Regions from separate parts of the Oceanobacillus phoenicis genome, predicted to be linked through region 2. Evidence: riboswitches for the same ligand, from Rfam matches in the RefSeq annotation. Region 2 holds a riboswitch; each other region holds the start of a gene.

What was found. Region 2 has a riboswitch for S-adenosylmethionine ahead of ABC346_RS19490 (homocysteine S-methyltransferase family protein). Riboswitches for the same ligand answer to the same signal wherever they lie in the genome.
Region 1: linked by a shared signal. The riboswitch ahead of ABC346_RS05945 (methionine ABC transporter ATP-binding protein) and the one ahead of ABC346_RS19490 (homocysteine S-methyltransferase family protein) in region 2 are both predicted to bind S-adenosylmethionine.
Region 3: linked by a shared signal. The riboswitch ahead of ABC346_RS06600 (O-acetylhomoserine aminocarboxypropyltransferase/cysteine synthase family protein) and the one ahead of ABC346_RS19490 (homocysteine S-methyltransferase family protein) in region 2 are both predicted to bind S-adenosylmethionine.
Region 4: linked by a shared signal. The riboswitch ahead of metK (methionine adenosyltransferase) and the one ahead of ABC346_RS19490 (homocysteine S-methyltransferase family protein) in region 2 are both predicted to bind S-adenosylmethionine.

Annotation. Positions count from the first base shown of each region.
Region 1 is NZ_JBDFME010000001.1:1,109,347-1,112,554, forward strand. Features, by position in the region: gene ABC346_RS05940 (methionine ABC transporter permease) at 1-500, opposite strand, end outside; gene ABC346_RS05945 (methionine ABC transporter ATP-binding protein) at 490-1,515, opposite strand; SAM riboswitch class I at 1,618-1,732, opposite strand; gene ABC346_RS05950 (YxcD family protein) at 1,859-2,158, opposite strand; gene ABC346_RS05955 (S66 family peptidase) at 2,349-3,208, opposite strand, start outside.
Region 2 is NZ_JBDFME010000001.1:3,888,916-3,892,123, reverse strand. Features, by position in the region: gene ABC346_RS19500 (thiolase family protein) at 1-264, shown strand, start outside; gene ABC346_RS19495 (DUF1801 domain-containing protein) at 266-694, opposite strand; SAM riboswitch class I at 1,152-1,257, shown strand; gene ABC346_RS19490 (homocysteine S-methyltransferase family protein) at 1,338-2,387, shown strand; gene ABC346_RS19485 (aliphatic sulfonate ABC transporter substrate-binding protein) at 2,474-3,208, shown strand, end outside.
Region 3 is NZ_JBDFME010000001.1:1,249,543-1,252,750, reverse strand. Features, by position in the region: gene megL (methionine gamma-lyase) at 1-43, opposite strand, end outside; gene rarD (EamA family transporter RarD) at 353-1,273, shown strand; SAM riboswitch class I at 1,352-1,462, shown strand; gene ABC346_RS06600 (O-acetylhomoserine aminocarboxypropyltransferase/cysteine synthase family protein) at 1,567-3,208, shown strand, end outside.
Region 4 is NZ_JBDFME010000001.1:2,168,151-2,171,358, forward strand. Features, by position in the region: gene pckA (phosphoenolpyruvate carboxykinase (ATP)) at 1-1,174, opposite strand, end outside; SAM riboswitch class I at 1,380-1,488, shown strand; gene metK (methionine adenosyltransferase) at 1,663-2,859, shown strand; partial or broken gene ABC346_RS10760 (transposase) at 3,128-3,208, shown strand, end outside.

The sequences.
Region 1 (3,208 bases), 2.8 Mb from region 2:
GCTACAGCAGAGAAGTCGATTAACGAAATAGATACAAATGTAAGTCCTAGAATTAATGGTCCTAGCGCTTCGGGAATTAATACAGTGGAAATAATTTTTACTGGACTGGCACCCATTGCTTTAGCAGCTTCGATAACTCCAGGGTCGATGCTAACGAGATTATTTTCTACTACTCTAGCAATTGTAAAACTAGCAACAATTGTCATCGGGAAGATTGCGGCAGCAGTTCCTATTGTCGTGCCAATGACGAGTCTGGTAACTTGTGAGATTGCTACTAGAAAAATGATAAATGGGATAGGACGAATGATATTAATAATAAAGTTCAATACGTTAAAGATAATCTTGTTTTCTAATATGTTGTTTTCACGTGTCACAAATAGTAATAAACCCATGCATATACCTAGAATGGAACCAAAAAATAAAGTTGCGGTGACCATGAGCAATGTTTCTCCGGTTGCCTCTACAATTCGTGGCCAAAATGTACTCCAATCAACTCCCATGTGTATACACCTCCTCCATATCAACAATCGTTTCTAATTCATGAATAACTTGTTGAACTTGCTGTTCGTCTCCTCCAAAAGAGACAATGAGATTTCCAAATAATTTTTCCTGTAGTTCCCGGACAGATCCATATACGATATTAAAGTCGATGTTATGTTTCCGCGTTATACTCGATAAGATAGGGTCAGTGGCTCTTTCGCCTTTAAATAAAACACGATAAAGATTACCTCCACCAGCTTCCGTCCATTCTTTTAGCACCTTCTCAGATGGAAGTTCTTGTTGTACTGAACGAATAAATCGTTTAGTTGTTTCGTGAGAAGGGTTTGTAAAGGTATCAAACACGTTCCCATGCTCAATGACTTTGCCTTCTTCCATAACAGCCACTTTGTCACATATCGATTGAATAACTCCCATTTCATGGGTGATAAGTAGAATGGTTATACTTAAATCTCGATTTACTCTTTTTAATAATTTCAAGATATCCGATGTTGTATTTGGATCTAAAGCAGAGGTTGCTTCATCACATATTAAAATATCGGGGGATGTGGCGAGAGCTCTTGCAATACCAACGCGTTGCTTTTGGCCACCTGATAACTGATCTGGGTAATCTTTTGCTTTATCGGATAAACCGACGAATTGTAGTAGTTCAGAAACCCTTTTGTTTACTTCACTTTTTGATGTACCCGCAAGTTTAAGCGGGTATGCAATATTTCCAGCGACTGTCCGTGATTGGAATAAATTGAAGTTTTGAAAGATCATTCCTATATTTCTTCTGCGCTCCCGTAATTGCTTGGCGGATAATTTACCAACATCTGTTCCTTGGATATGTACCGATCCCTCGGTGGGCCGTTCGAGCATATTTACTAATCGAAGCAAAGTGCTTTTTCCGGCGCCGCTGAATCCGATGATTCCATAAATATCTCCTTTCTCAATCGTTAGAGAGACTTCTTTTACAGCCTCCACTTTTCTTTTTCCAAGTGTGAATGTTTTAGTTACATTCTGAAATTCAATCATGTCTTAACCCCTCACCAAATGATAAAATAAAAAATCCCTCTTTTCTTGAAAGACAAGAAAAGAGGGATTCTAAACCATATGTATAGATGTAGAAGCCATCATTTCTCATCTTCCAAATGCTAATTGCATTTGCAGGAATTGGCACAGTATTCTTTAACAAAAGAATCCGCTGCCGAGATGTCATAGGGCCTGATCCCTCAATCTCTCTAGATAAGAAAAAACGTAAAATATTTAGTTGTTATATTGAAAGTAATTCTAGAGGATAAATTAAATTAAGTCAATATGGTTTTAAAAATAAAATTATTCTGATAAATATTCCGAGTATAGCAAATGTGAACTTATACTAATCATCTTCACTCCGGAGTCTTGCATAAATACCATTTGTCCGATTTAAATCAAGCTTTAGTCCAGCATATGGATTTGCATGTAAATTTTCTTTAATCCATTCTCGTAGAGCGGAAATAATATGTTTTGTTACAATTTCTTGTTTGCCGAATACAGTGGTTATTTCTGCAGAGAAACCGGAATAATCATCATAAAAAAGTTCAACTTTAACTTCACCTGGCTCGATTTCTCGTTGTCGAGCAATATATATACATACAGCAAGAATGATATCTTCTTCGGGAATGATTAGCTTCGTCACTTCCAAAGCTCCTCTTCTTTTTGATGTTGATTTTGTAGTAATAACTTCTCTGCAAACTTCCTCATCATCTAAGCTCCCTTTTCTATGAAGTCGGTCACCTTATTTTACTATAATTATGTCAAATTTATGAAGTGAAACGATTTATTAGTAATAGAAAATATTTTCTGATTAGTATATACGATTCACCGATTTATTCCTGCACAGCGCTTTCCATAATAGAGAAAGTAGCTTGATTACAGTTAATTCCTGCCATACGACCAAATGGAAGTGTTGCTTTTGGTTCACTATGCCCGAAACTTACATTATAAAGAACAGGTAGTGTGGATAGACCATTTTCTTTTAATACATTTGTAATAACTTGTTTATATTCTTCGTAATAGGTTTCTCCATGCGGTTTTGCAAAGATAATTCCATTCGCACTTTGAAGTATGCCCTGTGTAGCATAATTTTGTAACCAACGAGCGAGAAGATCCGGTTTCGGTTCTTCCTCAGAAGTTTCAATAAATAATATGGTATCTTTCCAGTGTTCGATTTCTGGCCAAAGCTTCGTCCCTTTTATACTTTCCAAGGAGTCAATACATCCACCAATTAAACGTCCTTGTATAATACCTTCTCCTTGTAGAATCTCATACGGTTTATTAGGGTAGGTCGTTCGCTTCGTGTCTTTATTTTTAATATCCCATTCTAGGAAATCACTTGTCCAACGCTCAGGTGGTTCGATATCTCCAATTACTTCGTTCGAGAATAATGTTTTATGGATATGTTTGATAGTGAACGGATCCATTTCTACATTCTCAGCGAAATCAACCATGATAGATGGTCCATAAAAGGAGGATATTCCTGCTTTATAACAGAAGAAATGAGATATAGTTGTATCCGAATACCCTAAGAATATTTTAGGATTTTTGTGAATCACATCGAAATCAATATATGGTAATAGACGAATACTATCGTCACCGCCTATGTTAGAAATAATTGCTTTTATTTCTGGATCCTCAAAAGCATCCATTAGATCTTTTGCACGAGCCTCTGGATGTGCATGAAGATATG
Region 2 (3,208 bases):
ACATTACAAGACATAGATTTAATCGAATTGAATGAAGCTTTTGCTTCTCAATCTATCGCTGTCATCCGCGAACTAGGTTTGGATCATGAAAAAGTAAATGTCAATGGAGGGGCAATTGCGTTAGGTCATCCGGTCGGTGCTACAGGAACACGAATTATAACAACATTAATCTATGAATTAATGAAAAGAAAACAGCAATATGGCATAGCTACTTTATGTGCTGGTGGCGGACAAGGGATGGCACTATTAATCGAACAGTGCTAAGTTATTTTTCAGTAACAGGATATGTTGAATTGATATGGCTGAGTGATTGTTTAATTAATCGACGTAAAACATCAAGATTAATATCGCTGAGTTTGTTAATATAAACACATGATTTGCCGGTAGTATATTTACCTAAAGCTGTCATTAATTCACTATCTTGAACAATATCTGTTGCAAGATAGAGACTAATTTTTGATTTTCTGGGAGAGTATCCTACCATTAAAAATTCTCCGGAGTGGCCGGAAGCGTATTTATATTTGTATTTTCCAAAACCAATAATACTTGTTCCCCACATCTTTGCTTGATACTCAGTCGAATCGGTAAATATATCTAATAGTTTATAAGCATCTTCTTTTTTTTGAAGATGATCCACACTTTCGATGAATTGAATAACACTGTCTTCTGTTTCTTTTGTTTTTAACTCATACATTTTTAGCACTCCTAAGTATAAAGGTTAATTATAGTATAACAAATGAAATAAGTTATTTTTATGAAATATGGATATTGTGCTGTTTTTATTTCCAATGCCGATGACTCGCTTATTTAGAAGACACTGCTCTAACATACTAGGAAGAGAAAACCCTTTTCCTAGTGTGCTCTATTTACTAAAATTCCTGTAAATCGCTTATGATTTGGTAATAAACATATTCTATGCACTAATAATTCTTGATTTTCTTTCGTATTTGCCATATATTAAGCTAGGTTATTCTGAGCAGGAGTCACCGTCTTCCATTTCAATCAAGTCCAACTCATTGCTATTGTTGAAACATTAGACAAAATAATTCTTTAAAAAATAATAAATGAATAATTTAAATTTCCTATTGATTATTTTATGGTTATCATTTAAGATGTTAAAAAGTTAATTTTTAAAAAATTTAATAAAGTTAGACTTATCAAGAGAGACGGAGGGATTGGCCCGATGAAGTCTCAGCAACCAGCCTTACATGGGTATGGTGCTAATTCCAATAGGCTTACATGCCTTAAAGATAAGAAGAACAATGTATGCTTACCTTTCTTCTTACTTTTAGAAGAGGGGTTTTTTGTTTGTAAAAATAATTGAGGAGGAGATTTTAATGAAACGTAGTTTAAAAAGACGTTTGCAAGAAGGTACCGTAATAGCAGGGGAAGGGTATTTATTTGAATTAGAGAGGAGAGGGTATCTACAGGCAGGTTCATTTGTACCTGAAGTTGCCCTTGCGAACCCGGATGCGTTAAAACAAACATATCGTGATTTTATGAATGCTGGCTCTGATGTTGTTTTAGCATTTACATATAATGCACATCGAGAAAAAATGCGCATTATCGGAAAGGAAGATCTATTAGAACCTTTGAATAGAAGTGCTATTCGTTTAGCAAAAGAAGTAGCGAAAGAGCATCCTGTGGAGGAGGCATTAGTGGCAGGAAATATTTCTAATACAAATATCTTTGACCCTGATGATGAATCGAGCAAAAATCAAGTAAGAGAGATGTTCGCTGAAATGGCTCAGTGGAGTAAAGAGGAAGACGTTGATTTTATTAATGGAGAAACATTTTATTATCATGAAGAAGCAGAAATCGCGTTGGAAGAAATATTGAAAAAAGACTTGCCAGCAGTCATTACACTGGGATTAATGGGAGAAAATATTTTAAGAGATGGCTACACGGTAGAGGAGTCTTGTAAGATTCTATCAGAAAAAGGAGCACTTGTAGTTGGAATGAACTGTTTCCGAGGTCCAGACACGATGCAACCTTATATAGCCAAGATTAGAAATCATGTAACCGGTTATGTAGGAGCTTTGCCCATTCCATATCGTACATCAAATGAGCATCCGACATTTTTTAATTTACCAGATGGTGGTTGCAGTTGCCATTTGCCTACGGAAACAACTTTTCCTACTGCTTTAGATCCGCTTTACCATAACCGTTATGAACTAGCTGAGTGGGCAAAAGAAGCAAAAGGGATTGGTGTCAATTATATTGGATTATGTTGTGGAGCATCTCCAGCAATGCTTAGAGCTGTTTCAGAGGCGGTTGGTAAGGAGACCATTAACTCTCCTTATTCTCCTGATATGGAGAAGCATTTCTTATTTGGGAAAGATAAAACATTAAAAGAGCATAATGTAGGCTATCGATTTAAGGCATAGTAAATCTCCTATTCTATTTATTTTGTTAGCAGCTTTAGTATAAAACCAAGTAGTTTTATTTAAATAATGAAAAGGAGGAGAAATTAATGAAAAGGAAGTTAATGAGTGTAGCTCTAATTATATTAATAATTAGTGTATTAGCAGCATGTGGATCAGATTCAAGTTCTGCAGAAGGAAAGCCTGATAAGATCCGCTTAGATTATGCCTATTATTCACCAACAAGCCTTGTTTTAAAAGAACAAGGATGGTTAGAAGAAGCTTTAGAAAATGAAGGAATAGGTGTGGAGTGGGTTCTAAGTCAGGGTAGTAATAAGGCTTTAGAATTTTTAACAAGTGATAGCATTGATTTTGGTTCATCGGCAGGATCTGCGGCACTTGTTTCGAAATCCAAGGGTTCTCCAATTCAAAATATATATATTTATTCTCAACCAGAGTGGACAGCGTTGGTTGCTAATAATGAGTCGGGGATACAATCTGTAGAAGAATTAAAAGGAAAAAAAGTCGCTGCCACGTTAGGAACGGATCCATATATTTTTCTACTAAGAGCTTTAAATGAAGCTGGATTATCAGCAAATGACTTAGAAATTGTAAATTTACAACATGGAGACGGTGCGGTTGCTTTGTCGAAAGGTTCTGTTGATGCATGGGCGGGGTTAGATCCACATATGGCTAGAGCAGAATTAGAATCTGATGCAAACTTATTTTATCGAAATAAAGAATTTAACACCTATGGTTTTTTAAATGTAAGAAAGGATTTTGCAGAAGAGTATCCAGATTATGTTGATGTTGTGATTGGTGCGTATGAAAAAGCAAGAGAGTGG
Region 3 (3,208 bases), 2.6 Mb from region 2:
CATGAATAACTGACGTTTCCATATGTTTATATGACTTTTTCATCATCACAATCCCCCTCTTTTATTAATAGTAAGACTTAAATCAGCTGATTTTTTCACCCACTGACGATTAATCCGACTTAGCAGGGTGTTTAACCCCAGTTTCACAGTTCAATAATGATAATTCTCTATTTCTTGCTTTAAGAGTTTTACAGACAATTCCTCACCATGACAAACATGTCAATTCTATAATAAAGTATTTACCACATTTATGAAAGCGTTTTCTTTATGGCGAATTCAAATAATTGATTCCTTTCAAAAATCCATCTATTATTATATGAAACTCAATGTACTTACAGAAAGAAGGATAATTATGGGGAATAAATCATTACAGCAAGGGATGATTCTTGCATTTAGTGCTTATTTACTTTGGGGCTTCCTGCCAATCTATTGGAAACAACTTGACACCATTGAAGCAGGAACTATTCTTGCGCATCGCATTATCTGGAGTTGTGTATTTATGCTTTTGCTTGTTGTACTGTCTGGCAAATGGCGGTCTTTTTTACATTCGATAAAGCATATTAGGAAGGAACGAAAAAAAATCATTGCTATTACCGCAGCTTCGGTTGTCATTACATTAAATTGGTTTTTGTTTATATTCGCTGTCAATGGTGGGCATGTTCTGCAAGCTAGTTTGGGATACTATATTAATCCTATTCTAAGCATATTATTGGGATTAATCATTTTAAAAGAACCGTCAACCAAATCGCAAATATTCTCTTTTATCCTTGCTGGTGTGGCTGTAGTTTATCTTACATTAGGGTATGGAATATTCCCGTGGATATCGATATTTTTAGCAGCTTCTTTCGCCATTTATGGTTTCATCAAGAAGACGCTAGATCTCAGTGCCATGTTTGGGCTTACATTAGAAACACTTGTTATGACACCATTTGCACTATTATATATATGGTTCGCTCCTCAAGCACAAGGATTCTCATTAAATCCTATTTTAACTTTAGAAAACCTGTTTTTAATAGGTGGTGGCATTGTTACTGCTATCCCTTTACTACTATTTTCTGCTGGGGCAAGAAGAATACCACTTGCTTCTGTTGGATTCTTACAGTATGTTGCACCGACTGTGATGTTCTTTCTTGGCGTATTTCTATATAAGGAATCTTTTACTACACACCATATGATTACATTTTTATTTATTTGGATAGCATTAGCAATCTATATGTATAGCTTATATAAACAATTACCTCGTAAACAACGGAAAAAGACATTAACTACATGAATATTTATATAATTATAAATTTACTGTTGACAATCAACAAGTAAACAGGATATACTTTTAACAATTTAATAAGCAAATCTCTTATCAAGAGTGGTGGAGGGAATAGGCCCTGTGAAACCCGGCAACCTGTGGCAATTTTGCTATTGAAAGGTGCTAAATCCTACAGACTTATCGTCTGGAAGATAAGAGGAGGTTCGGTTTTTTAAACAGACAAAGTCCTCTTCTTATGAAGGGGGCTTTTTTTAATCCTTCTCTTCTTACTTTAAAAATAATAATTTCAAGGAGGAAATACGATGTCTAAATTTCAATCATTACAATCAGAAACTATCTTACTTCATGGAGGTCAAGAACCAGATCCATCAACTGGATCACGCGCAGTTCCAATCTATCAAACTACATCCTATGTGTTTCGAGACACTGAGCATGCGCAAAATTTATTTGGTTTAGCGGAACCCGGCAATATTTATTCACGAATTATGAATCCAACCGTAGATGCTTTTGAACAACGCATTACACAACTTGAGGATGGTATCGGTGCTGTTGCTACATCATCCGGTATGGCTGCAATTACGTTAGCTATTCTTAATATTGCTGGTTCTGGAGATGAAATTGTTTCTGATAGTAACTTATACGGAGGTACATTTAATCTATTTGCTAATACCCTTCCGCGTTACGGAATCAATGTAAAATTTGTGGATGGTACAGATCCCCAAGCCATTGAAGATGCTATTACGGATAAGACAAAAGCCGTTTTTGGTGAAATTATAACGAACCCTAGCCTCTATGTATTTGATGTCGAAAAAGTTGCCGAAGTAGCACATAAGCACGGGGTACCGTTAATCATTGATAATACCTTTGCTACACCATATGTAACAAAACCGTTAACTTGGGGTGCAGATATTGTTGTTCATTCCGCAACAAAATGGATTGGCGGCCATGGAACAACCATTGGTGGTGTTGTCGTCGATAGTGGTCGCTTTGATTGGAATAACGAACGTTTTCCAGACTTTGTAAAACCTGATGAAAGTTACAATGGATTAAAATACGTTGACCTTGGAGCGGAGGCATATATTACAAAACTTCGAGTGCAGTTATTACGTGATATTGGAGCATCCCTTAGCCCACAAAATGCCTTTTTGCTACTGCAAGGATTAGAAACATTACACTTACGCATTAAACGACATACGGATAATGCATTGCAATTAGCAAATTATTTACAAGAACATCCAGCTGTCGAATGGGTGAATTATCCAGGGTTAGAGGAGCATCCATCTCACGAACTGGCAGGTAAATATTTAAAACAAAGCTTCGGATCGATTATTACTTTCGGAATTTCTGGTGGAAGAGAAGCAGGTCGAACATTAATAGATAATGTTTCATTATGGTCGCATGTTGCCAATGTAGGAGATGCCAAATCTCTCATTATTCACCCGGCTTCTACCACACACCAACAATTAAATGAGGATGACTTAGCATTAAGTGGCGTAACAGAAGAATTAGTACGATTATCTGTAGGTCTAGAGTCTATCGACGATATCATCGCTGATCTTGATCAAGCAATCGAGAAAGCGACTGGTAAATCACGTACAAATAAACCGTCTCAAGAGGAAGTTGCAGTACAATGGTTACTTCAGTCTCCATTTGATCGTAGTAATGGAGTACGGAAAAAAATAATTGCTACAATTCACGTAGACCAAGATCAACAAGCACCTCTGAGAAAACTAGGATATGAAATATTGCCGGTAACATCATTAAGTGAACTAAGTACAGAAGTTGATGCTATCTGGATTGATGAGACAGTACACTCTCTCGAAGGAACTGTTCCGTCAAATACGATTGTATTTGCATCGGATAGCCAGTCCTCTCAACTAAAAGATAACATTGTAATAACCAATCAATCACCAGCAAAAATTGCTCTACAACTTCGTAGCGGTA
Region 4 (3,208 bases), 1.7 Mb from region 2:
AGCAAGCAGAGAAAGTTGCTGTTGGTTCTGTTATTCCACGTTCTGTACCCGCTAATTTGCTTGTATATCCGCTTAGAAAATGATACATCGCTTGTTCTTTTGTTAGCTTACTGATTGGAGGTAACGTTCCAGATGCATCGGCAGTTAAGAAAATAATTGTATTTGGATGTCCTGCAACACTAGGATCAATAATGTTATCTATATTTTCCAAAGGATAAGCAGCACGGGTGTTCTCCGTTAACGATGTATCATCGTAATCTGGTTCTCTGCTATTATCATCTAAAATGACATTCTCTAAGACCGAGCCATATCGAATCGCATTATAAATTTGTGGCTCCTTTTCCTCTGAGAGATTGATGCATTTTGCATAACATCCCCCTTCAATATTGAATACGCCATTAGGACTCCAACCATGTTCGTCATCACCTATTAGTTTTCGATAAGGATCTGCGGATAACGTAGTTTTCCCCGTACCTGATAAACCAAAAAATAAGGCAACGTCACCTTCTTGACCAACATTAGCAGAGCAGTGCATGGAAAGTACATCTTGCTGAGGTAATAGATAATTCATCACCGAAAAAATTGACTTTTTAATTTCCCCAGCATATTCCGTACCGCCAATAAGTACAATTCTTTTTTTGAAAGAAATCAAAATAAATGTTTCCGAATTTGTTCCATCAATAGCTGGATCAGCCTTAAATCCAGGAGCTGAAATAACTGTAAATTCTGCTTGATGTTTGGCTAATTCCTCTTCTGTTGGATTAATGAATAGTTGTCTAGAAAATAAATTATGCCAAGCATATTCATTAATAACTTGAATAGGAAGTCTATAGGTGTGGTCAGATCCAGCGAACCCTTGAAATTTAAATATTTCTTGTTTCTCATTTAAATATGTGATCACTTTAGTTAATAGTTGATTAAATACTTCTTCTTGAATAGGCTTATTAATTTTACCCCAGTTGACTTGTTGATCAGAAACTTCATCTTTCACAATAAACTTATCTTCTGGAGATCGACCAGTGTATGTTCCTGTTGTGGCACGTATTGCTCCGGTAGATGTAAGTATTCCTTCTTGTCTGTACAGAATTTTTTCAACGAGTTGAGCTACTGATAAATTATGGTGAACGTGATTGGTTTGAAGTTCTTTCATATAAGATTTATCAACGGTTTTCATGGTATAATCTCCTTACTATTAGTGATAGTAGTTTAAATTACTTAACGAACCTTATTACTAAATCTGATTATTAGTATAACACATTAAAAACAATAGTCCATACTATTATTGAGATTTATTTTATGCATTATTATTTTTGATGTGACAGGACCTATATTAGTTGACAGATAACTCACCTTTCGTTAATGTTAACCATGAACGGATACTCTTATTCAGAGTTGGTGGAGGGACAGCCCCGATGAAGCCCAGCAACCATCACAATGGTGAAAAGGTGCTAACCTGATGCAAGGATATAATTCCTTGAACAATAAGAGCGAAAGGCCATAATTCTTCCTTTCCTCATGTTATGAAGGGAAGGTTTTTTTGTTTTCATCTATATTTTTTGGTACCGCGTTTTTGTAAGGACGAGGTGCTTTTATTGGCACTTTGAATAGGATAGAAGTTAGAAAGAGATCCGTAACAACATAATTAAAGGAGAGTTTAGCCTTATGGCTGCAAATCGACGTTTATTTACTTCAGAGTCAGTAACTGAAGGGCATCCAGATAAAATGTCTGACCAAATATCAGATGCTATTTTAGATGAAATTTTAAAGAAAGACCCGAATGCGAGGGTTGCATGTGAGACGACAGTGACTACAGGACTCGTTCTTGTATCAGGAGAAATTTCTACATCTACTTATGTGGATATACCTGCACTTGTACGTGAAACAGTGAAAAATATTGGGTATACACGTGCTAAATATGGCTTTGATTTTGAAACATGTGCGGTATTAACTGCTATTGATGAACAATCTGCGGATATCGCTGGAGGTGTCAACCAAGCACTTGAAGCAAGACAAGGAAAAATGAGTGAAGAGGAAATTGATGCTATAGGTGCTGGCGACCAGGGGCTTATGTTTGGTTATGCTTGCGATGAAACGGAAGAATTAATGCCTTTACCAATTTCATTAGCACATCAATTGTCTAAAAGATTAGCGGATGTTAGAAAAGAAGGTATTCTGGATTATCTTCGTCCAGATGGTAAAACACAAGTAACGGTTGAATATGATGAGAATGACAAACCTGTACGTATAGATACAATTGTAATATCTACGCAACATCATTCAGAAATTCAAAATGAACAAATTGAAAGAGATACGGTTGAAAAAGTAATTCAAGCAGTTGTGCCTAATGAATTATTAGATGATAAAACGAAATACTTTATAAACCCAACTGGTCGATTTGTAATTGGAGGTCCTCAAGGCGATGTTGGCCTAACCGGAAGAAAGATTATTGTAGACACATATGGCGGGTATGCTAGACATGGTGGAGGTGCTTTTAGTGGTAAAGATGCTACAAAAGTAGACCGTTCTGCAGCATATGCTGCACGCTATGTTGCTAAGAATATTGTAGCAGCAGGACTTGCGAAATCTTGTGAAGTTCAGTTAGCTTATGCGATTGGTGTGGCACAACCAGTATCCATTGCAGTTAATACATTCGGAACCGGGAAAGTAAGTGAAGACCGTTTGGTAGAAGCCGTTCGTGAATTGTTTGATCTTCGTCCAGCAGGTATTATTCGAATGCTTGATTTAAGAAAACCTATCTTTAAAAACACTGCAGCATATGGTCATTTTGGCCGAAAAGATATTTTATTCCCGTGGGAAAAAACAGACAAAACGGAAGAACTTATTGCTTTAACTAAATAAATGCATAAAGAAAAACTATCATCTTTATAGGTGATAGTTTTTCTTTATGGCTTTAAAATAATTGTTGGGGTAAGGGAAAAATTTAATTTATAAAAAACACGCAATCTCCTATTTTAGTTATCGTTGTTTAAACTACTAAACCAAACAAAAAGGAGATATGTGCAATTGAATTCTAATATAACATTACCTGGGTTGGAAGAAGGAAATATATTAGATAGGGAAGTACGAGAATGTATTTATTACATTAGGTAGGAATTGGAGAGAGTCTCTCATCGCTGATCGTTTTCATTTTACCAGATATATTTATTGGACTTTGGCTTTAGAAAGAGTGAGGATTCGTGTACAGCGA